DNA from 2 places in the Stenotrophomonas sp. 86156_Sma genome. Region 2 is predicted to be linked to the other one. Evidence: predicted binding sites of a transcription regulator. Region 2 holds the regulator's gene; the other holds the start of a gene.
The links. Region 2 encodes HrcA, which represses chaperone genes, less so after heat shock. Its sites were predicted from a motif close to TTNGCACTCNNNNNNNNNGAGTGCNAA; they were not measured.

Region 1 (11,697 bases), 2.5 Mb from region 2:
CGCAGGTCGATGTAGCCGGTGCGCACGCCGGGCAGTGCGTACAGCGTGGCTTCGATGCGTTCCAGGTTCAGGGCGGCGTCGGTGGCGACCTTGTGCCTGGCGGCCGGTGCGACGCCCAGCAGGGTGTTGGCGGCACTGCGATACCAGTCGAACGACCACCAGAGGCCGGTCAGCGCACTCATCAGGTAGATCAGCAGCACCCAGGTGCCGACCACCGAGTGCAGGCTCCACAGGAAGCCACGGCCGCTGCGTTTCCATTCCACCGCCAGCCAGCTGCGCCAGTGCCACCAGCGCCGCGGCCAGCGCAGGTAGAGCCCGGACAGGGTGAAGAACAGCAGCGCGATGGCACAGCTGCCGGTGATCCATTTGCCGCGCTCGCCGGCGGCGAGGTGGCGATGCAGGTCCTCGACGAAATCGAAGAACGCCTGCCCGCGCAGGGCGCTGAAGCGCTCGCCGGTGTACGGATCGAAGTAGACCCAGTGTTCCTTGCCACCGGCGAAGCGCGCCACCGAGGGCCGTTGCCCGGTGGCATCCACGCGCAGGCGTTGCAGGGGGCGATCACTGCCGGTCTGCAGCAGCGGCACCAGTTCGCTGAGTTCAAGCGGAAGCTGGCCGTCGGCATGGTGCTCGGCGATCTCGGCGAAGCCGGGATTGGCCGCGCGCAGCAGTTCATCCTCGAAGGACAGCACGGCGCCGCTGAGGCCCATCACGGCCAGCACGGCACCGGCGGTGATGCCCAGCAGCCAGTGCAGTTGGAACAGGACGTTCTTGAACATCGAAGGAGGAGGGCCTGGAAGGCTGCCGCCCGCATCCTGCGCAACAGCAAATGAGAATTAGTCGCGGAATTCTCCGTGGCGCCCCGGCTGCGGTCAAGCAGGGGATATCGGCCGGGCGGCGCCCGGCACCCGCGGTAGTGCCGGCCGCTGGCCGGCAACCTCAGAAGCAACAGCCGAAGCAACAGCGGGTTTCCTGTGAGGAGGCGGGGTGGGTCCGGTTGCGGGGGACGGCGTGAATACGTCCATGTAGCCTCGGTCGCGCCATCCATGGCGCTCACGCCCCCTCAACCGGACCCACCCCGCCTTCGACAGTTTCCTGCGATCTGTCGGAAATACTTTTGGGGTCAGATCCGTTTTCCGCAGGAAAACGGATCTGACCCCGGAATTTCATTCGATATCTGACAGATGTGTCGACCAAGGTCGACACCTACCAACAGCCGCGAAGATCTGTCAGAGGTGGGGCGGTGTCGGAGTGCGGGGTGTCAGCCGCATGGATGCGGCTGCCAAGCTTACAGGGATGTACTTGCAGCGTCCCCGCACTCCGATACCGTCCCGCCAACCCACGGAATGCCCGCTTTGGGTGTTGCCGTTGCCGTTGCATTGAGCAGGGTGCAGGGCTGCAAGCCCTGCAAAAAACACCCTCACTTCACCCAGCTGTCGATCTCGCCGTGGGCGAACGGCCCCAGCTTCGCCTTCACCAGCCGGCCCTGTGCATCGAACAGCACGCTGTAGGGCAGCAGGCCCTGCGTATTGCCCAGCTGCACGCTGGCATCGCGTGGCCCGGGTGTCTCGATCACGATCGGGTAATCCACCGGTACCCGCTGCAGGAAACCGCGCACGTCTTCCGGCGTATCCAGCGCCAGGCCAAGAACCTGCACACCGTTGTCGCCCTGGGTGTGGGCAAAGCGCGCCAGTTCAGGCATTTCTTCAACGCAGGGCGCGCACCAGCTGGCCCAGACATTGATCAACAGCGGGCGGCCGGTAGCGTGCTGGCGCAGGTCCAGCGGTCGGCCTTCAAGATCGGGCAGCGACAGCGCGGGCAGGCTGTCGCCGACCTGCAGGGCGGGTGCCACCGCCGCCACCGCAGGCGCCGCTGGCATGGCCTCAGGTGCAGCCGGCGCGGGAGCCAATCGATGCCCGGCCCACAGGCCGAGGCCGGCGGCCAGCACCGCTGTCCACAGCAGCGCTGGCCGTTGCCATTTCATCGTGCGGTGCGCAGCAGCGCTTCCTCGACCACCGCCTGGGTCAGCAGGGTCGGCAGCACGGTCGGCGGTGCGCCGGGGCCGTACACCACGTACAGCGGCACGCCCACGGCCTTGTGCTCTTCCAGGAACGTGGTGATCTGCGGATCGACGTTGGTGTAGTCACCGCGCATGTACACCGCGTTGGTGCGCTTGAGCAGTTCCTTGAACTCTGGGCGCGACAGCACGGCGCGCTCGTTGGCCTTGCAGCTCACGCACCAGTCGGCGGTCATGTTCACGAACACCACGCGGTTGTCGGCGCGCAGGCGATCCAGCAGCTGCGGCGAGTATTCGACCACGTTGTCAGTCGCCGCCTGTGCGGCACGCGCCGGCGCTGCCAGCTGGGTCACGCCCCAGGCAGGAACCAGTGCACCGATCGCCAGCAGCACGCCGAGCAGGGTGACGGCGCGCGAGCCGGTCCAGCGGTTGCGTTCAAACAGCCACAGGCCGAAGGCCAGCAGCAGCAGGCCACCCAGCACCAGCGCCATGCCGTCCACGCCGCGCTGCTTGCCCAGCACCCACAGCAGCCACAGCACGGTGGCATACATCGGGAAGGCCAGCACGTGCTTGAGCGTTTCCATCCACGGGCCCGGCTTGGGCAGGCGGCGCGCCAGTGCCGGCACGAAGCCGATCAGCAGGAACGGCAGGGCCAGGCCCAGGCCGAGGAACAGGAACACGGTCATCGCCTTCAGCGGCGGGGCAATGAACGCGTAGGCAATCGCGCCGCCCATGAACGGGCCGACGCAGGCACTGCCGACCACGCAGGCCAGCGCACCGGTGAAGAAATCACCGGCCGGGCCACTGCGGCTGGCCAGCGACTGGCCGAGGTTGCCGATGCCGCCGCCCAGTGTGAACACGCCGGACAGGCTCAGGCCCACCGCGAACATGATGTAGGCCAGCGCCGCCACCACGCCCGGGTGCTGCAGCTGGAAGCCGATGCCGACGGCGTTGCCGATCGCGCGCAGGCCAACCATCAACGCACCGATCACCGCGAACGCGACCAGTACGCCCAGCGTGTACCAGAGGGCATGGCTGCGCGCGCGCTGCGGGCTTTCGCCACTCTGCGCCAGGCTCAGGACCTTCAGCGACAGGATCGGCAGCACGCAGGGCATCAGGTTCAGTACCAGGCCACCGGCCAGCGCCAGCAGCAGGACCCATACGAACGAACGGTCCGGATTCGGCGTGGTCACCGGCGGTCGCGTGCGCAGCGCGTTGTCACCCTGTGCATCGGCGGCGAACTCACTGCTGGCGGTGCCGTCACCTGCAGCAGGGGTCGTTGCATCCGTATTGGGCACGGTTGGCAGCAGGCGCAGCGGTGCGCCGTTGGCGGCTTCGCGTGGTGCGCCGTTGGCAGCGGGCAGCGGGCTGATCACCTCATTGCGCGGTGGCGCCTGGTCGGCACTGCTGCTGACCTTCCCGGCCGGAATGGACAGCTTCACCCGGCGGGTCATCGGCGGGTAGCAGATGCCGTCGGTCTGGCAGCCCTGGAAGGTCACCACCAGGGTGCTGTCGACCGCATCAGTGACAGTGCGGCGCAGCGGCAGCGGCACTTCCACCTGGTTGAAGTACACCGAGACATCGCCGAAGTGTTCGTCGCGATGCGACTGTGCGGCAGGCCAGCGCAGCTTGTCGGCCAGCACCCCGGTGCTGCCGTCCAGCTTCACCGAAGTGCGGTCGCGATACAGGTAGTAGCCCGGCGCCGGGCTGAAGCGCAGCAGCAGGGTATTGCCGTCGCTGGCGATGGCGTCGAAGCCGAACGCCTGCTCCGACGGCAGCGGCAGCGCCTGGCTGTTGTTGGCCGCGCCCGGCAGGCGCAGGCCACCGCTGTTGCCGGCACCGGCCAGCGGGTTGTTGAACGGGCTTGCGGCACCGGCACGGGCGGCAGGCACCGCGGCCGCCGCACCGGCGCCCGGCAGGGTGACCTGCACCACGCGCTTCTGCGGCGGGTAGCAGACACCGGCATCGGCGCAGCCCTGGTAACGCACTTCCAGGCTGATGGTGCCGGCGGCGTCGGTCGGCGTGCCGGGCAGGGTGGCCTGCAGGCGTTCGCGATAGGTTTCGACTTCGCCGAAGAAATCGTCGTGGTGCTTGTCGCCCTTGGGCATCTGCAGCGCGCCGGCATTGAAGGCCGGGTCCGCCTTGACGCTGGTGCGGTGGCGATACAGGTAATAGCCCGGTGCGATCTTGAACTGCAGTTGCACCTGGCCACGCTCGGCGGCGGTCGCGGTCAGTGCGAACGCCTGGTCCACCGGCAACAGGTCTTTCTCATCCAGGGCGAACGCCGGCAGCGAGAGCCACAACAGGGCGCACAAGGCGGCGCCACGCGCAAACAGAGTCTTCAATCAGTGTCCTCCCGGGTCTGTGCCCGGATCCAGTCCAGATACGCCGGCAGGCCGGCCCGGGTTTCGACCGCAATGCACTCCGGGAGTTCATACGGATGCAGTTCGACGATCCGGGCAATCGCGTCATCGACGCGACTCGCGGTGGTCTTCACCAGCAGCTGCAGTTCGGTGTCGGTGGTGACCTCGCCCTGCCAGCGGTAGGTCGACTGCGCGCCCTCCAGGCGTGTGACGCACGCGGCCAGGCGCTCGCCAACCAGCGCGTGCGCGATGCGCTCGGCACTGGCCCGGTCCGGGCAGGTGGTCAACAGCAGCAGGACGGGATCGACGGTCGACATGACCGTCGAGTATAGGGCCGCCGCCGGGTCAGGGCCCGGCGGCGGCAGTGGACCGCTGCGTTGCGCGGTCAGTTGGCCAGCTGGCAGGAGGCCGGCTTGGCCGAGGTGAACAGGCCCGGGGTCGCCCACTCGGGGTGGTCGATGAACGGGTTGCGGTTGCCCTGGAAGCTGTAGATCACGTCGTTGCGGGCACGCTCGGCATCATCCGGCGGATCGGACAGGTGCCAGTCGATCAGCGTCGAGAGCAGGCCCATGTAGGCCGGCGAACTGCTGGTCTTGACGATCCTGCTGCGGTCGTCGGTCAGCTCCAGGTCCGGCTCGGACTGGCCGGTGGCCGCATCCTTGCCGCCCTCGTAGCGGATCGCCATGTACATCACCGCACGCGCCATGTCGCCCTTGCGCTTGCCCCACACCTCGAAGGTGCCGGTGTTGCCGTCCGGCGTGCGCACCCAGTTGGAGTTGCCCGGGTAGCCGCCGCTGCCGCCGCCCTGGCCGTTGTTGGCCTCGGTGGCGCGTTCGCCGCAGTTGGCGTCGCACTTGCCGAACGGCTTGTTGCCACGGTCGGCGTTCCACTGCGCGTCGGTCAGGTACAGCATGTGGGTGTCGGTGTACGGCGCGTACGGCAGGCCCTTGTCGCCGGTGGTGCTGGCAAAGCCCAGCGAGTTCGGCCAGGTGTGCTCGCGGTTGTACTTCAGGCCGCCGCCGCTGCCGGCGCGGTCGGTCACCTTGGCGTAGCTGCGGTTGCGGTACGCATCCAGGATCCTGCCGCTGTTGTTCGGATCCTCGTCGGCGATTTCCAGGATGGTCCAGGTGCTGGTGCCCGAGCCGCTGTACGGGTAGGCGGTGTGGCCCTTGATGGTGGCGTGCAGCGAGCAGCGCAGCTGGCTGGGGCTGCTGGTATTGACCTTGGAGTAGTAACCGGCCGGCACGCCCGGGTTGCCCGGGTCCGGATTGCCGCCGGTGCTGGCCACGGTGAAGGCGATGCGGCTGTCGGCGGCGGGGTGCGCCCCCTGCAGGTCGGAGATGCGCGCGGCGCGGATGTCGAAGCGGCAGGCTTCACCGGCCACCAGCGCGGTGTTGGTGGACAGCTTCACGCTGCGGCCGCTGGCCGGGTAGGTCAGCGGCACGCTGCCGGAAGTGCCGCAGCTCAGGGCGAAGGCGCCGCTGGCCAGGTTCACCGTCTCGCTGAACACCACTTCCAGGTCGGCGGCGGCCGGGAAGGTGCTGCTGCCCTGCGCCGGGGTGGTGGTGGACACCGACGGCGGCGTGTTCGGGCCCGGGGTGCCACCCCCGATGAAGGTCTGGCCGTTGTTGCAGCTGCCAAACGTCTGCCTGGCCGATTCGGCCCAGGTGAAGTGGGCGTACTGGCTGCCGCTGCCGGTCAGCTGCAGCGAGGTGCCCGGGGCCGTGCTGTTGGTCTCGGCCACCGGAATGTTCTGGCTGGTCATGCCGGCGGCAGGGCCACCGGAGGCGGTGATGGCGCCCTCGTAGCTGAGGAACTGGACCACCTTGCCGCTGGCATCGACCAGGGCGATGCCGTCGTTCGGGCCGTTCTGCAGGCCGTTGGTCGGGTAGCTGACCACGGCCAGGGTGGCGCTGCCGCAACCCGCGGCGGTGCCGGCCGGGACCGGATTGTTGGCGTAGACCGTGGCGGCCGAAGGATTGCTGCCGTTGTAGAGATAGAGGCGGTAGCCGGACAGGTCCTCGCCCGCGGTAGCGACCACTTCGATGGCTTCGCCGACGTCACCGGCGGCGGTGCTGTCGTCGTAGTGCAGTTCGTTGATGAAGACCTCGGCCTGGGCCGGCGCGGCGGCCAGCGCCAGCAGGCAGGCGGCGGCAAGCGGGGACAGCAATCGCATCGACTACTCCTTGTGATTGGGAATGCGCGGCCGAGCCTAAGGCCGATCAAGTGACACTTTGTCGTAAATGAACGTCAGATATCTGACAGTGCGACGCGAGTCACCAAAAGTCGAGGATTCCAGAGACAGGGTTGCCGCGTTGCACCGGCATCCAGGCCTTCACATGGGCGCAGATCGAGTGGGCCCGGGGCAGTGAAATTTTTTCCGCGAGCGGCCTTGAAAGGTCCGGGGCCAGCTCCATCTCTGTCCTGCTCCCGATTCATCGGGCTTTTTCGCGAGCAATGCTGGCAGTCACCTGGGGTGAGTGCTAACATCGCCAGACTTTTTCAGACCAATCAATAACTTAAGAGGTCTCTCATGAGCATCAAGCCGCTGCACGACCGCGTTGTGGTCAAGCCGATCGAAGCCGACGAAATCTCCGCCGGTGGCATCGTCATTCCGGATTCGGCCAAGGAAAAGTCCACCAAGGGTGAAGTCGTGGCCGTCGGCCCGGGCAAGCCGCTGGACAACGGCAGCGTGCGCGCGCCGTCGCTGAAGGTCGGCGACAAGGTCATCTACGGCCAGTACGCCGGCAGCTCGTACAAGAGCGAAGGCGTCGAGTACAAGGTCCTGCGCGAAGACGACGTGCTCGCCGTCATCGGCTGAGCCTCGGCGCGACCTGTTTCAACCTGATCCCCAAATCCCAGCCGCCGGGCATCGTCCGGCGCTACCAATGAGGTAATTGCAATGGCTGCCAAGGATATTCGTTTCGGTGAAGACGCCCGTTCGCGCATGGTGCGCGGCGTCAACGTTCTCGCCAATGCCGTCAAGGCCACCCTGGGCCCGAAGGGCCGCAACGTCGTGCTGGAAAAGAGCTTCGGCGCGCCGACCATCACCAAGGACGGCGTCTCCGTCGCCAAGGAAATCGAACTGGCTGACAAGTTCGAGAACATGGGTGCGCAGATGGTGAAGGAAGTTGCTTCCCGCACCAACGACGACGCTGGCGACGGCACCACCACCGCCACCGTGCTGGCCCAGGCCCTGATCCGCGAAGGCGCCAAGGCTGTTGCCGCCGGCATGAACCCGATGGACCTCAAGCGTGGTATCGACAAGGCCGTCGTGGCCGCCGTTGCCGAGCTGAAGACCATCTCCAAGCCGACCGCCGATGACAAGGCGATTGCCCAGGTCGGTACCATCTCGGCCAACTCGGACGAGTCGATCGGCCAGATCATCGCTGACGCGATGAAGGAAGTCGGCAAGGAAGGCGTGATCACAGTTGAAGAAGGCTCGGGCCTGGACAACGAGCTGGACGTGGTCAAGGGCATGCAGTTCGACCGCGGCTACCTGTCCCCGTACTTCATCAACAACCAGCAGTCGCAGACCGCTGACCTGGATGACCCGTTCATCCTGCTGCACGACAAGAAGATCTCCAACGTCCGTGACCTGCTGCCGGTGCTGGAAGGCGTCGCCAAGGCCGGCAAGCCGCTGCTGATCGTTGCCGAAGAAGTTGAAGGCGAAGCGTTGGCGACCCTGGTGGTCAACACCATCCGTGGCATCGTCAAGGTCGTGGCCGTCAAGGCGCCGGGCTTCGGCGACCGTCGCAAGGCGATGCTGGAAGACATGGCCGTGCTGACCGGCGGCACCGTGATCTCCGAAGAAGTGGGCCTGTCGCTGGAAAAGGCCACCATCAAGGACCTGGGCCGCGCCAAGAAGGTGCAGGTCTCCAAGGAAAACACCACCATCATCGATGGCGTGGGTGACAAGGCTGCCGTCGACGCACGCGTCGGCCAGATCAAGACCCAGATCCAGGACACCTCCTCGGATTACGACCGCGAGAAGCTGCAGGAACGCGTGGCCAAGCTGGCCGGTGGCGTTGCCGTGATCAAGGTCGGTGCTTCGACCGAAATCGAAATGAAGGAAAAGAAGGATCGCGTCGACGACGCCCTGCACGCTACCCGTGCAGCCGTTGAAGAAGGCGTGGTCCCGGGCGGCGGCGTGGCCCTGGTCCGTGCGGTCACCGCACTGGCCGGCCTGAAGGGTGCCAACGAAGACCAGAACCACGGCATCCAGATCGCCCTGCGCGCGATGGAAGCCCCGCTGCGCGAAATCGTGGCCAACGCCGGTGAAGAACCGTCGGTCATCATCAACAAGGTCAAGGAAGGCACCGGCAGCTTCGGCTACAACGCCGCCACCGGCGAGTTCGGCGACATGCTGCAGTTCGGCATCCTGGACCCGACCAAGGTGACCCGTTCGGCGCTGCAGAACGCGGCCTCGATCGCTGGCCTGATGATCACCACCGAAGCCATGGTTGCCGAAGCTCCGAAGAAGGACGAGCCGGCCATGGGTGGCGCCGGTGGCATGGGCGGCATGGGTGGCATGGGCGGCATGGACTTCTAAGTCCCCGCATTTGCCCCGCAATGAAAAACCCCGCCGCAAGGCGGGGTTTTTTGTGGCCGGCTGCAATGGCATCGCTTTTCGAGCGGCTTATCCTGCGTCCTGCAGGGTGTGTGTGCCTGCTGCCTGCGGCGTCATCAATGCTGCATGCAACCAGGTCATGAAAGCAGGTATCGCCGCGTTGGCCTCGCCGTCCGCACGCGTCACCGCGTAGTAGGCGAAGGCCTGTGGCCAGGGCTGGTCGATCACCACCTGCAGCCGGCCATTGGCGAGTTCTTCGGCCGCGTGGATGTCGCGCACCAGGGCGATGCCTTGCCCGGCCACCGCCGCGCGGATCAGCAACAGGTCGTCATCGAACGCAGGGCCGCGCTCCAGTCGTTCATCGATGGGCAGATCCAGTGCCTGGAACCACAGCCGCCAGTCGCTGCGGTCGGCGTCCTGCAGCAGCGGCAACTGCAGGCAATCCTGCACCGTACCCACGGCAGGCGCGCTGGCCAGCAGCGCAGGGCTGGCCACCGGCAGCAGTACCGGCGCCAGAAGATGCTCGGCATGCAGGCCAGGGTAGCGGCCCAGTCCATGACGGATCGCGATGTCCACCCCCTCGCGGCGCAGGTCGACCAACGCCGCGCTCGAGTCCAGCTGCACGTCCACCTGCGGATGCAACGCACTGAACCCGCCCAGTCGCGGCGCCAACCACTGTGCGGCGAAGCTCGGTGCCGCGCTGATGCGTAGCGTGCACCGTGTTTCCCAGCGTTCGAGTGTCTGCAGGCTCTGTGCGATCTGATCGAAGGCCTGCAGCAGCTCCGGATACACGCGCGCGCCGGCTGCACTGAGCACCACGCCATGCCGGGTGCGGTCGAACAGGCTCACGCCCAGCCGCTCCTGCAGCTGTCGAAGCTGCTGGCTGATTGCACCAGGTGTCACCCCCATCGCATCGGCGGCGGCGGTCAGGCTGCCATGTCGGCCAGTTTCAACGAAGGCCCGCAGGCCCAGCAGCGGCAGCACCGCACCCATCTCAACTCTCCTGTAACCGCGTCGGCACGCGCCGCGCTGCGACAGCATATCGACCGCACTGCAGCCTGTCGCGCGCGCGTCGCGCACGTTGAGCCCCGCTCAACTCCCCGTGCAGAAGACATCGTTTCCCCGCGACTCAGGCCCTTCCTAGACTGCCTGCACGGCTGCTGCAGCGCCCGTTCCCGCATCGCCCGGCCACCTTCAACGGCCGGTGCATGCCGTCGCTCCCTGCGTCCAGGATTCCCATGAACGAACCTTCGCTGCACCTGTACTCCGACAGTTCTCCCAATGGCTTCAAGGCCACCATCGCACTGGAAGAGCTGGGTCTTCCCTATCGCCTTCACCACGTCCACATCGCCGATGGCGAACATCGCCATCCCGACTTCCTGCGGCTCAACCCGCATGGCCGCATTCCCGTGCTGGAAGATCGCGCGCGCGGCATCGTTGTCTTCGAATCGGCGGCGATCCTGATGTACCTGGCCGAACAGGGCAATGCGTTGCTGCCTTCCGAACCGGCTGCACGCTGGGAGACGCTGACCTGGCTGATGTTCCATGCCGCCAGCGTCGGCCCGATCCTCGGCCAGCGCGTGCATTTCGAGCACTTCGCACAACAGCCCGATTCCGCGGCAATCGAACGCTACCGCCGCCTGAGCGACGAGCTGTTCGGCGTACTCGACCAGCGTCTGCAGGGACGCGAGTGGTTGGCTGGCGATCACTACTCGATTGCCGACATCGCCCACTTCGGCTGGCTGCACATCGCCCGCATCATCGGCATCGATTTGTCGCGGCATCGCCATCTGGATGCGTGGTACGCACGGGTTGCCGCACGCCCTGCGGTACAGCGCGGCGTGCAGCTGCCCGAACCGGCCACCGGACCGTAAGGAGGCGATGCTGATGAATGATTCCCTTGCGATGCCGGGCGCATCGGCGCCCGCCTTTGCCACGCACCCGGGCTACCAGCGCATGTTCCGCGCCGACGCGCTGACCCTGGGCATCTACCTGCCGCTGCGTTTCTACCAGGGCGACATGGCCGTGCTGCAGGGCCAGGCGCGGCTGGTGGAGGAGATCGACCGCCATGGCTTCGCTGCGGTATGGGTGCGTGACGTACCGCTGTTCGATCCGTTGTTCGGCGATGCGGGGCAGCTGTTCGATCCATTCACCTACCTTGCGTGGCTGGCAGCGCGCACACAGCGCGTGGCCCTGGCCACCGGCAGCGTGGTGCTGCCACTGCGCCATCCGATCGATCTGGCCAAGGCCGCGGCGTCGATCGATCAGCTGTCCGGTGGGCGGCTGGTGATGGGTGTGGCGTCCGGTGATCGACCGCTGGAGTTCCCGGCCTATGGACTGGAGCACGCGGCGCGCGGAGAGCGTTTCGCCACCGCAATGAACGAGATGCGCCGTTGGCTGCAACCGGGCACGGATGGGCGGATGACACATGCCGGTGCCGGGCAGGGCGTGCAGTTGCTGCCGCCCACGGTCAGTGGCCGCGTTCCGCTGATCGTCACCGGTGGCGCGCGCCAGCCACTGGAATGGATCGGCCAGCATGCCGATGGCTGGCTGACCTACCCAGAGGCCACCCATGACAACGCTGGTCCGCAGCGGCTGGCCGCGAAGATCGGCGCCTGGCGCGCGCTGATTCCGGACGGCGGCTTCCGTCCGCACATGACCAACGAGTGGATCGACCTGGTGGATGACCCGGATCATCCACGCACGCCGCTGCAAGGGGGCTATACCCTGCGCACCGGCCGCAAGGGCCT
Region 2 (11,697 bases):
TCAGCCTCGGCCAGTGCCGGCATACCGGTCAGACGATTCAGTTCGAAGGCGTTCGGGGTCACCAGCCAGGCATGCGGCAGCAGTCGCTCGGCGAAGATCGCTTCCAGGCCCGGTTCCACGTAGGGGCCGGTGTGGGTGTCACCAATCACCGGATCCAGGCAGTAACGCAGCTGCGGACAGACCGGCAGGATGTTGTCCAGCCAGTCGGCGAAGGCGGCACCGTTGGCGGTGCTGCCGAAGTAGCCGGAAACCAGCATTTTCGCCCGCTGCGGCAGGCCGCGCTCGTGGGTGCCCAGCAGCAGGTCGGCGAACCAGTCGGCGGGCAGCACCCGACCGCGCGTGGTGTCGTAGAACGGCGCATTGCTCAGCAACACGGTCGGAATTTCCGCGACGCGCACACCGAGCGCACGCATCGGCGGTACGGCGGCGCTGTTGCCGGCGTGGCCGTAGACAAGTTGCGACTGGACCGAGATGACATCGATCGGCGACGGACCATCCGGCCGCTGGCGGCGGCCGTGGACCAGGTGGTTATCAAGGGATTCGCTCATGGCCGCATTCTACGCCCAAGGGGGTTTCGGCAGGGCTTGCAGCCCTGCACCTGCTCAATGCAACGGCAACCGCAACGGCCGAAGCCAAAGCGGCATTCCGTGGGGTGGCGGGGCGGTGTCGGAGTGCGGGGACGCCGCAAGTACGTCCTTGCAGGCTTGGCAGCGGCATCCATGCCGCTGACACCCCGCAATCCGACACCGCCCCACCTTCGACAGGTTCACGCGGCTGTTGGTAACTGCGCCTGTTGTTCCGCGCGGCTGTTGGTAGGTGTCGACCTTGGTCGACAGATCTGTCAGATATCGAACGAATTCATCCGTGTCGACCAAGGTCGACACCCACCAGAGCAGTACCCCGTTCCGACAGACCGCGGGAATCTGTCGAAGGCGGGGTGGGTCCGGTTGAGGGGGCGTGAGCGCCATGGATGGCGCGACCGAGGCTACAGGGACGTATTTACGCCGTCCCCCTCAACCGGACCCACCCCGCGAACCCACGGAAAGCCAGCTTTTGAATTTGACGTTGCCGTTGCCGTTGCCGTTGCCTTGGCTTCGGCAGGTGCAGGGCTGCAAGCCCTGCAAACCCAAACCCCTCAGTGAGCAGCAGGCCGCGACGGTGGCAGCCACGCCGCCACGATGCCCAGCAGCGGCAGGAACGCGGTCAACTGGTAGACGTATTCGATGCTGGTCTTGTCCGCCAGCAGGCCCAGCACAGCCGCCCCAAGCCCGCCCATGCCGAAGGCGAAGCCGAAGAACAGGCCGGACACCATGCCGATGCGGTGCGGCATCATTTCCTGCGCGTACACCACGATCGCCGAGAACGCCGAGGACAGCACGAAGCCGATCAGCACCGCCAGCACGGTCGTCCACAGCAGATCAGCATGCGGCAGCATCAGCGCGAACGGGGCCACGCCCAGGATCGAGGTCCAGATGATCGGCTTGCGGCCGATGCGGTCACCCAGCGGGCCACCAAGGAAGCCGCCAGCGGCGGACGCCACCAGGAACGCGAACAGATGCAGCTGGGCCTGCGCCACCGGAATGCCGAAATGGTGGATCAGGTAGAAGGTGAAGTAGCTGCCGATGCTGGCCATGTAGAAGTACTTGCTGAAGATCAGCACCAGCAGGATCGCCAGTACCTTGGCCACGGTGCGCGGCGGATGCCGCGGCGCCATCGCAGCCGTGCTGACCGGTCGTGGCGTGCCCAGATGCAACGCGTACCAGCGGCCGACATAGGTCAGCAGAGCGATGCCGATCAGAGCGGCGCCGGCAAACCACGATGCGGCGTGCTGGCCATACGGCACGATCACTGCGGCAGCGATCAACGGGCCCAGCGCTGTTCCGAAATTGCCACCCACCTGGAACACCGACTGCGCGAAGCCGTGACGGCCGCCCGAGGCCAGTCGCGCGATGCGCGAGGCTTCCGGATGGAAGATGGCCGAGCCAATACCGACCATCGCCGCCGCCATCAGCACCACCGCGTAGTTCGGTGCGAAGCCGAGCAGCAGCATGCCGCACAGGGTCGAGGCCATGCCGATCGGCAGCGAGTACGGGGCTGGGCGACGGTCGGTGGCCATGCCGATCAACGGCTGGAAGATCGAGGCGGTGAGCTGGTAGGTCAGCGTGATCAGGCCGATCTGGGTGAAGCTGAGGTTGAAGCCGCCCTTGATCACCGGATAGATGGCCAGGATCAGCGACTGCATCATGTCGTTGACGACATGCGAGGTGGAGATGGCGGCCAGCACGCCGGGAGCCACCGGGCGTGAGGTCGTTGCGGGAGAAGCCAGGGTCGACATGGACACAGTCAGGTTGGGGGCGAGCCACGCATGCTACGGTGGCCCCCCACTCCCTTCTGCCGCGTTCGGGTCATGGCATATCGCAAAAAGGACACTCCCTGCCCGATCCGCGAGACCGCGCCGTGGAACGAAGTGCCGGTACATCGCCCGGTGACCAGCCGCGCCCGCCACTACCCGCCCGGCACCCACATCGCGCCACACCGGCATCGCCGTCACCAACTGGTCTTCGCCATGTCCGGTCTGATGGTGGTGCGCGCGGACGGCGGCCGCTGGGTGGTGCCCTCGACCCGCGCGATCTGGGTGCCGGCCGGCATGGCCCATGCGGTGGACTGCATCGCTGAGGTGCATATGCGCAGCCTGTATGTGGAACCGGACTTCGCGCCGCAGCTGCCGGACGAGGCGTTCGCGGTACAGGTAGCGCCGTTGCTGCGCGAGCTGCTGCTCGCCGCCAGCCTGATCGAGACCGCGCATGTGGATGACAGCCGCGACGGCCGCGTGGTGCGCCTGCTGCTGGACGAGCTGCACCGCATGGACGTGCTGCCGCTACACCTGCCCTCGCCCTCCGACCCGCGCCTGCAGCGGATCTGCCAGCACATCCAGAAACATCCCGGCGACGACGCCACCCTGCAGGACTGGGCGCAGGCGCTGCAGGTGGACGTGAAAACCATCCAGCGCCATTTCGCCAGCGAACTGGGCATGACCTTCGGGCAGTGGCGGCAGCAGGCGCGGCTGTTGGCCGCCCTGGAGCGACTGGCGGTCGGCGACAAGGTCATCGATGTCGCGCTGGCGATGGGCTACGACAGCCCGAGTGCATTCACCAGCATGTTCAAGCGGCAGCTGGGGCAGACGCCGGCGGCGTTCTTCCGCTGATCCTTTGAACGGCATCCACGCATGGCCTGGATCTACTGCACCACAAACGACAACGCCGGGCATGGCCCGGCGCTATCGTTCATCGCTTCCGTCGAAAAACTCAGGACGTCATCCGGTCCCAGAAGCCCTTCACGCCATCCATGAAGGTGGCCGACTTCGGCGAATGCTTGCGTGCTTCCTCGCCGACGAAGGTGGCCTCGAACTGCTCCAGCAGCTTGCGCTGCTCGTTGGTGAGGTTGACCGGGGTCTCCACCACCACGCGGCAGTACAGGTCGCCTTCGCTGCGGCTGCGCACCGAACGCACGCCCTTGCCGCGCAGGCGGAACAGCTTGCCGGTCTGGGTCTCGGCCGGAATGCGGATCTCCGCTTCGCCGCCCAAGGTGGCCACCCGCACGGTATCGCCCAGTGCCGCCTGCGAGATGCGGATCGGCACTTCGCAGTGCAGGTCGTCGCCATCGCGCTGGAAGATCGCATGCTCGCGCACGCGCACTTCCACGTACAGGTCGCCCGGCGGCGTACCGGCCGGACCGGCTTCGCCTTCGCCCTGCAGGCGGATGCGGTCGCCGGTATCGACACCGGCCGGCACCTTCACCGACAGCACCTTGTCTTCCTCGACACGGCCATTGCCATGGCAGGTCTTGCAGGGCTTGGCGATGATCTGGCCGCGGCCGCCGCAGTTGTGGCAGGCCTGCTGCATGGCGAAGATGCCGCGTTGGATGCGCACCTGGCCACGGCCATGGCACACGTTGCAGGTCTCGACCTTGCCGTCTTCGGAGCCACTGCCATCGCAGTCGCCGCACTCGGCCAGGGTCGGGATCTCGATCCGGCGCTCGACGCCGCGCACGGCCTCTTCCAGGTCCAGTTCCATCACGTAGCCGATGTCGGCGCCGCGACGGGCCTGGCGCGGACCACCGCCACCACCGCCAAAGATGTTGCCGAAGATATCGCCGAAGATATCGTTCATGTCCGGGCCGCCCGGACCGCCACCGCCCATGCCGTGCTCGAACGCGGCGTGGCCATGGCTGTCGTACATGCGGCGCTTGTTGCCGTCGGACAGCACTTCGTAGGCTTCCTTGCACTCCTTGAAGGAGGCTTCGGCCGCCGCATCACCCGGGTTGCGGTCCGGGTGGAACTTCATCGCGCAGCGACGGTAGGCCTTCTTCAGCTCTTCGTCGTTGGCGGTGCGGGCAACGCCCAGCACTTCGTAGTAATCGCGCTTGCTCATATCGTGAATCGGGTTCCGGAAAGTCGGGATTCGTCAAAGCGGAAGAGCGGAACCAGGTCCGCTCTTGCGTCGGGCGCCCCGACACACCGGTGGGCGGTCAGGACCCTGATGCGACAACGGGACGCTGATGGCCAGCGTCCCGTGTCGGTCCGGATCAGGACTTCTTGTCGTCCTTGACTTCGGTGAACTCGGCGTCCACCACGTCATCCTGCGGCTTGCCCGCATTGCCGGCGTCGGCACCCGGGGCGGCACCGCCCTGGTCGGCCGAAGCGGCGGCGAACAGCGACTGGCCGGCTTCTTCCAGTGCCTTCGACTTGGCTTCGATCTGTGCCTTGTCGTCACCCTTCATCGCGGTTTCCAGGTCGGCCAGCGCCGCCTCGACCTTGCCGATGACATCGCCGCCGACCTTGCTGCCGTGCTCGGTGATGGCGCTGCGGGTGCCATGGATCAGGGCGTCGGCCTGGTTGCGGGCCTGCACCAGCTCCTGGAACTTCTTGTCTTCTTCGCGGTTGGCTTCCGCGTCGGCGACCATGCGCGCGATCTCTTCCTCGGACAGGCCCGAACCGGCCTTGATCTCGACCTTCTGTTCCTTGTTGGTCTTCTTGTCCTTGGCCGACACGTGCAGGATGCCGTTGGCGTCGATGTCGAAGGACACTTCCACCTGCGGCAGGCCACGCGGGGCCGGCTCGATGCCGGACAGGTCGAACTTGGCCAGCGACTTGTTGAAGCGGGCCTGTTCGCGCTCACCCTGCAGCACGTGCACGGTCACGGCCGACTGGTTGTCCTCGGCGGTGGAGAACACCTGCGAAGCCTTGGTCGGGATGGTGGTGTTCTTCTCGATGATCTTGGTGAACACGCCGCCCATGGTTTCGATACCCAGCGACAGCGGGGTCACGTCCAGCAGCAGCACGTCCTTGACGTCGCCGCCCAGCACGCCGCCCTGGATCGCAGCACCCAGTGCCACGGCTTCGTCCGGGTTGACGTCCTTGCGCGGTTCCTTGCCGAAGAACTCGGTCACCGCCTGCTGCACCTTCGGCATGCGGGTCTGGCCACCGACCAGGATCACTTCGCTGATGTCGCTCGAACGCAGGCCGGCATCGTTCAGGGCGACGCGGCACGGCTCGATCGACTTCTTGATCAGGTCTTCCACCAGCGCTTCCAGCTTGGCGCGGGTCAGCTTGATGTTCAGGTGCTTCGGACCCGAGGCGTCAGCGGTGACGTACGGCAGGTTCACTTCGGTCTGCTGGGCGCTGGACAGCTCGATCTTGGCGCGCTCGGCGGCGTCCTTCAGGCGCTGCAGGGCCAGCGGATCCTTGCGCAGGTCGATGCCCTGGTCCTTGTTGAACTCTTCAACCAGGTACTCGATGACGCGGTTGTCGAAGTCTTCGCCACCCAGGAAGGTGTCGCCGTTGGTGGCCAGCACTTCGAACTGCTTCTCACCGTCGACGTTGGCGATCTCGATCACCGAGACGTCGAAGGTGCCGCCGCCCAGGTCGTACACCACGATCTTGCGATCCTTGTTGTCACCCTTGTCCAGGCCATAGGCCAGCGCAGCCGCAGTCGGCTCGTTGATGATGCGCTTGACGTCCAGGCCGGCGATGCGACCGGCGTCCTTGGTCGCCTGGCGCTGGCTGTCGTTGAAGTAGGCCGGCACGGTGATGACCGCTTCGGTGACCTTCTCACCGAGGAAGTCCTCGGCGGTCTTCTTCATCTTCTCCAGCACCTTGGCCGAGATTTCCTGCGGGGCCATCTTCTTGCCGTCGCTGGTCGACACCCAGGCGTCGCCATTGTCATGGGCCAGGATGCCGTAGGGGACGTGGGCGATGTCCTTCTGCACTTCGGCGTCGGTGAACTTGCGGCCGATCAGGCGCTTCACCGCGTAGAAGGTGTTCTTCGGGTTGGTCACGGCCTGGCGCTTGGCCGAGGCGCCGACCAGGACTTCGCCGTCCTTGGTGTAGGCGACGATCGACGGGGTGGTGCGATCGCCTTCCGAATTCTCGATGACGCGGGCCTTGCCGCCGTCCATGATCGCCACGCACGAGTTGGTGGTGCCGAGGTCGATACCAATGATCTTGCCCATGGGGGAGACTCCTGAGGATGCTTGTTGGGGTCAGTCCGGCCGTTCGGCCGGTGGATGAATACGATGTGGGGGAGGCTCGTGGAACATTCAAGCCACCTCCCGAACGCTGTGTTCAGCGCCTGGAAAACCTTGCCAGGCATGGCCTGGCACGACCGCGACCGGGCATGGCCCGGCCCGGCCGATCAATCGGCGGCCACCACCACCAGCGCCGGCCGCAGCAGGCGCTCGTTGAGCAGGTAGCCCTTCTGGAACACGGTCACCACGCTGCCCGGGGCGGCGCCCGGGGTCGGCACCTGGCTGATCGCCTGGTGGTGTTCCGGGTTGAACGGCTGGCCGATCGGGTCCAGCAGGACCAGGCCGTTGTCGGCAGCGACCTTCAGCAGCTGCTTGTAGGTCAGCTCCAGGCCTTCGCGCAGCGGATGCGGGTCGTCGCCGGCGGCCTTCAGGCCGGCATCCAGGCTGTCGAATACCGGCAGCAGCTCGCCAAGCAGCTTCTCGTTGGCGAACTTGCGGGCCTGCTCGATGTCACGGGCAACACGCTTGCGCTGGTTCTCGAGGTCGGCGCGCTCACGCAGCGCATCGGCCTTGATCTGCTCGACTTCGGCGCGCAGGCGCTCCACTTCGTCGTTGACGCCGGCGGCGGCGGCCGCATCGGCGGCAGTCTGCTGGGATTCGATATCTGGATGTTCGTGGTTCATGTCTGGGTCCCTGGCGGTCAATCTCCGCCTCCACCCACCCTAGTGTGGGCGGGATGCTGCGTTTCAAGCGTCGGATGTTCCGGGAGTGCGCCCGGCCGGTGAAAAGGCCGCGCCGAGCACATCGGCAGTGGCCTGGACCAGCGGAATCATGCGGTCGTAGGCCATCCGCTTGGGGCCGATCACGCCCAGCACGCCCAGTACCTGGCCATTGGCGGTGTACGGGGCGGTGACCAGCGAGACCCCCTGCAGCGGCATCATCCCGGTCTCTTCGCCGATGAAGATGCGCACGCCTGGGGCCTGGATGGTCCGCTCCAGCAGCTGCAGGATCTCGCGCTTGCTGGAGAACAGCTCGAACAGCTCGCGCAGGCGCTCCAGGTCGGACAGGTCCTGCACCCCCATCAGGCGGGTCTGGCCGGCCACCAGCATGTCGTCGGCAGCCGGCTGCAGGGCCTGCTCGGCCAGTTCGATGCTGTGCGCCAGCAGCTGCTCCAGCTCGGAACGGGCATCGCGCAGCTCCAACAGCAGGCGGGTGCGGATCTCGGCCATCGGCAGGCCGGCGAAATGCGCATTGAGGTAGTTGGCCACCTGCTCCAGCTGACCCGGCGCGAACTCCTGCCGGGTCTCGATGACGCGGTTCTGCACCTCGTTGTCGGCAAACACCAGGATCGCCAGCACCCGGCGCCCGTCCAGCGCCACGAAATCGATCTGGCGGAAGGCGAACTGCTCGCGTCGCGGCGCGCTGACCACGCCGACGAAGTGGCTCATCGCCGACAGCAGCTCCGAGGCGCTGCCGAGCAGGGCCTGGGTGCTGCCGCCGCCAGCCAGTTCCTGGCGCAACCGGGCCAGCTCGCCTTCGCCCGGCGGCTGCATCTGCAGCAGGCTGTCGACGAACACGCGGTAGCCATGCGCGGTCGGGACACGCCCGGCCGAGGTGTGCGGCGAGGCCAGCAGCCCCAGGTCTTCCAGGTCACCCAGGATGTTGCGGATGGTGGCCGGACTGACCTCCAGCCCGGCCACGCGCGCCAGCGTCTGCGAGCCGACCGGCTCGCCGTCCTGGATGTAACGCGCAATCAGCGTGCGCAGCAGATGGCGCGCACGCGGGGCAAGCTGGTCGGGAGAACCGTGCATGGAATCAACCTGTGAGACACGGACACTAGATAATGGCGGCGCATCACCTTGGCAAGTCATTGGACCTCCCTCGCCCGCGTGCTAGCGTTGCGCGGCTGCTGATACCCCCTTACCCATGCTCAGACATCTTTCGATCAAGGATTTTGCCGTCGTCCGCGCCACCGAACTGGAGTTCGGGCCAGGCATGACCGTGGTTTCAGGCGAGACCGGCGCCGGCAAGTCGCTGATGGTCGACGCGCTGGGCTTCCTGTCCGGCCTGCGCGCCGACAGTGGCGTGGTCCGCCACGGCGCTGCGCGCGCCGAACTTTCCGCCGAGTTCGCGCTGGACCAGCTGCAGGCCGCGCGCCAATGGCTGGCCGACAACGAGCTGGACGACGAGGAACAATGCCAGCTGCGCCGTGTGATCCGTGCCGATGGCGGTTCGCGGGCGTGGATCAATGGCCGTCCGGTGACCCTGGCCCAGCTGGGCGACCTGGCCTCGCTGCTGGTGGAGATCCACGGCCAGCACGAACAGCAGGCCCTGCTGACGCGCCCGTCGCAGCTGGCCCTGCTGGATGCCTATGCCGGCAACGAGAACGAGCGCCGCCAGGTGCGCCGCGCCGCCGCGGCCTGGCAGGCGCTGGTCGATGAATCGCTGGCGCTGTCGCAACAGGGCGACGTCAGTGACCGGATCGGCTTCCTGGAGCACCAGCTGCGCGAACTGGACCGCGAAGATCTGGAACCGGAGTCGATCGTCGCACTCGGTGCCAGCCACCGCCGCCAGGCCCACGCCAGCGCCCTGCTGAGCGCCTGCCAGGCGGCCAGCAACCAGCTCAATGGCGACGACGGCAGTTCCGCGCTGGACCTGCTGCAGCAGGTGCGCCACGAGCTGTCGCGCCTGATCGAACACGACCCGCGCCTGGGCGAGGTGGACGGCCTGATCGAGAACGCCTCGATCCAGCTGCACGAAGCCCTGTCGCTGCTGGACCGGGTGCATGACGACCTCGACGCCGACCCGGAGCAGTTCGAGGAGAACGAGCGTCGCCTCGGCCGCCTGCACGACCTGGCCCGCAAGCACCGCGTGCCGATGGACGAGCTCGGCGCGCAGCGCGAGCGCATGCATGCCGAAGTGGAACAGCTGCGCGGCGCCGACGAACGCCTGCAGCGCCTGGCCGGCGAAATCGACAAGGCCGCTGCGGCCTGGCGCGTACAGGCCGAGGTGCTGACCGCCAGCCGTCGCAGCGCCGCTGCCGAACTGTCGGCCACCACCACCGGCATCATCGCCGAGCTCGGCATGGGCGGCGGCCAGTTCCTGATCGAGCTGGAACCGCAGGACGCCGGCAAGCCCGACCCGCAGGGTGCCGAGCGCGTGGAGTTCCTGGTCGCCGCCAACGCCGGCCAGCCACCGCGCGCCCTTCGCAAGGTGGCCTCGGGCGGTGAACTGTCGCGCATTTCGCTGGCCATCGAAGTGGCCGCGCTGGACCTGGATGCGGTGCCTACCATGGTGTTCGACGAAGTCGACTCCGGCATCGGTGGCGCGGTGGCGGACATCGTCGGCCAGAAGCTGCGCGCCCTTGGGGAGAAGCGCCAGGTGCTGTGCGTGACCCACCTGCCGCAGGTCGCCTCCAAGGGCCACGCGCATTACCGGGTCAGCAAGGCGCCGGTGGAAGGCATGACCCAGAGCGCGGTGGAAAAGCTGGACAGCAAGGCGCGCGAGGAAGAGCTGGCGCGCATGCTGGGCGGCGTGGAAGTGAGCAAGGAAGCGCGCGCCGCCGCCCGCAAGCTGCTGCAGGTCTGAGGCCTGTTCGCGGTTATCCACGCATGGCGTGGATCTACAACGCGCGAGGTAGTGCCGGCCGCTGGCCGGCAACCCAACACAGGTGAACGAAGATCATGAGGTTGCCGGCCAGCGGCCGGCACTACCCCTGTGGCCGCGCCAGATCCACCGTTTCCACCAGAAAATCAAGGAACGCGCGCACCCGCAGCGGCAGGTAGCCACCCTGCCCCAGGAACACCGCGTGCACCTCTTCCAGGTCACCGGGATTGGCCTCTTCCAGCACCGGCAGCAGGCGTCCGGCGGCGATGTCCTCCTGCACCTGGTAGGTCGCCAGCCGCGCCATGCCCAACCCGCCCAGCACCAGCTGCCGCAGCGCGTTGCCGTTGCTGGCGCGGGCATTGCCACTGGGCAGCACCATCCGCTCGCGTCCGTCCTGCAGCAGCGGCCAGCCCTGCATCGCACGCGCATGGCCGATGTCCAGACGGTTGTGCGACATCAGCTCCTCAGCGTTGCGCGGCAGTCCATGCCGCTGCGCGTAGGCTGGCGCGGCCACGATCATCATCCGCGTCGCACCGAGCCGTCGCGCCACCAGGCTGGAACTCTTCAGCGGGCCTGCCCGCACCGCCACGTCAGTGCGCTGCTCAAGCAGGTCGATCACCTCGTCGTTGAGGGTCAGGTCCACGCCCACCTGCGGGTTGCGTTCGAGGAACACCGGCAGCAGCGGCAACAGGAAATGCTGGCCGAACGGCACGTTGGAATTGACCCGCAGGCGTCCGCGCGGCTCGGCATGGGCGCTGGCGCAGCGCTCGGCCTCCTCCAGGTCGGCCAGCACGCGCAGGCCGCGCTCGTAGAACGCGCAGCCTTCCGGGGTCAGCTGCAGCTGGCGGGTGGAGCGCTGCAGCAGGCGCGTACCCAGCCGTTGCTCCAGCCGGGCCACCAGCTTGCTGACTGCCGACGGCGTCATATCCAGTGTACGCGCGGCGGCGGAAAAGCCACCGGTCTCGATCACCCGCACGAACACTTCCAGTTCGCCGGATCGGTTGATGTCGGGTCGCGCCATGGCGATGAATCCAGTTCACAGATGATTATCCATGCGCAGTCTAGTTCACAGATCGACGGAGAATCACCATGGCCCTCCCTCCTCCCGGGATTGCCCGATGAACCGCCTCAGCCAGCTCACCGCGACCGCCTTGATCGCCCTCTCCAGCGCAGCCAGTGCCGCCCCGGCCCCGCACTGGGTCGCCAGCTGGCAGGCCAGTCCGCAACCGGTCTGGGGCGCCGATTTCCTGTTCCCGACCCTGGTTCCGGCCACGCTGCAGGACCAGACCTTCCGCCAGACCGCGCGCATCAGCCTGGGCGGGCCCCGGCTGCGGGTGCGGCTGAGCAATGCCTACGGCACCCAGCCGCTGCGGATCGGGGCGGCCAGCGTGGCCGCACACGCGGGTGCCGCCCCGCAGCCGCTCAGTTTCGACGGCCAGCCCGGCGTATCGATCGAGCCCGGTCAGGAACGGCTGAGCGATCCACTAGCGGTGGCCACGGATGACCGCCAGGCGTTGCAGATCAGTGTCTTCGTGCCCGGGCCGACGCCCGTGCAGACGTTCCACT

Region 1: the regulator HrcA is predicted to act here: its motif matches at 6,838-6,864, upstream of ACZK33_RS21015 (co-chaperone GroES).

What each region holds. Positions count from the first base shown of each region.
Region 1 is NZ_CM151157.1:4,536,380-4,548,076, reverse strand. Features, by position in the region: gene ACZK33_RS21040 (PepSY domain-containing protein) at 1-776, opposite strand, end outside; gene ACZK33_RS21035 (TlpA family protein disulfide reductase) at 1,418-1,981, opposite strand; gene ACZK33_RS21030 (protein-disulfide reductase DsbD family protein) at 1,978-4,359, opposite strand; gene cutA (divalent-cation tolerance protein CutA) at 4,356-4,694, opposite strand; gene ACZK33_RS21020 (endonuclease) at 4,763-6,553, opposite strand; gene ACZK33_RS21015 (co-chaperone GroES) at 6,911-7,198, shown strand; gene groL (chaperonin GroEL) at 7,280-8,929, shown strand; gene ACZK33_RS21005 (LysR substrate-binding domain-containing protein) at 9,017-9,940, opposite strand; gene ACZK33_RS21000 (glutathione S-transferase family protein) at 10,186-10,821, shown strand; gene ACZK33_RS20995 (LLM class oxidoreductase) at 10,835-11,697, shown strand, end outside.
Region 2 is NZ_CM151157.1:2,042,675-2,054,371, reverse strand. Features, by position in the region: gene pdxY (pyridoxal kinase) at 1-548, opposite strand, end outside; gene ACZK33_RS09685 (MFS transporter) at 1,136-2,335, opposite strand; gene ACZK33_RS09680 (AraC family transcriptional regulator) at 2,408-3,205, shown strand; gene dnaJ (molecular chaperone DnaJ) at 3,306-4,430, opposite strand; gene dnaK (molecular chaperone DnaK) at 4,585-6,510, opposite strand; gene grpE (nucleotide exchange factor GrpE) at 6,693-7,208, opposite strand; gene hrcA (heat-inducible transcriptional repressor HrcA) at 7,272-8,336, opposite strand; gene recN (DNA repair protein RecN) at 8,452-10,113, shown strand; gene ACZK33_RS09650 (LysR family transcriptional regulator) at 10,235-11,152, opposite strand; gene ACZK33_RS09645 (SGNH/GDSL hydrolase family protein) at 11,250-11,697, shown strand, end outside.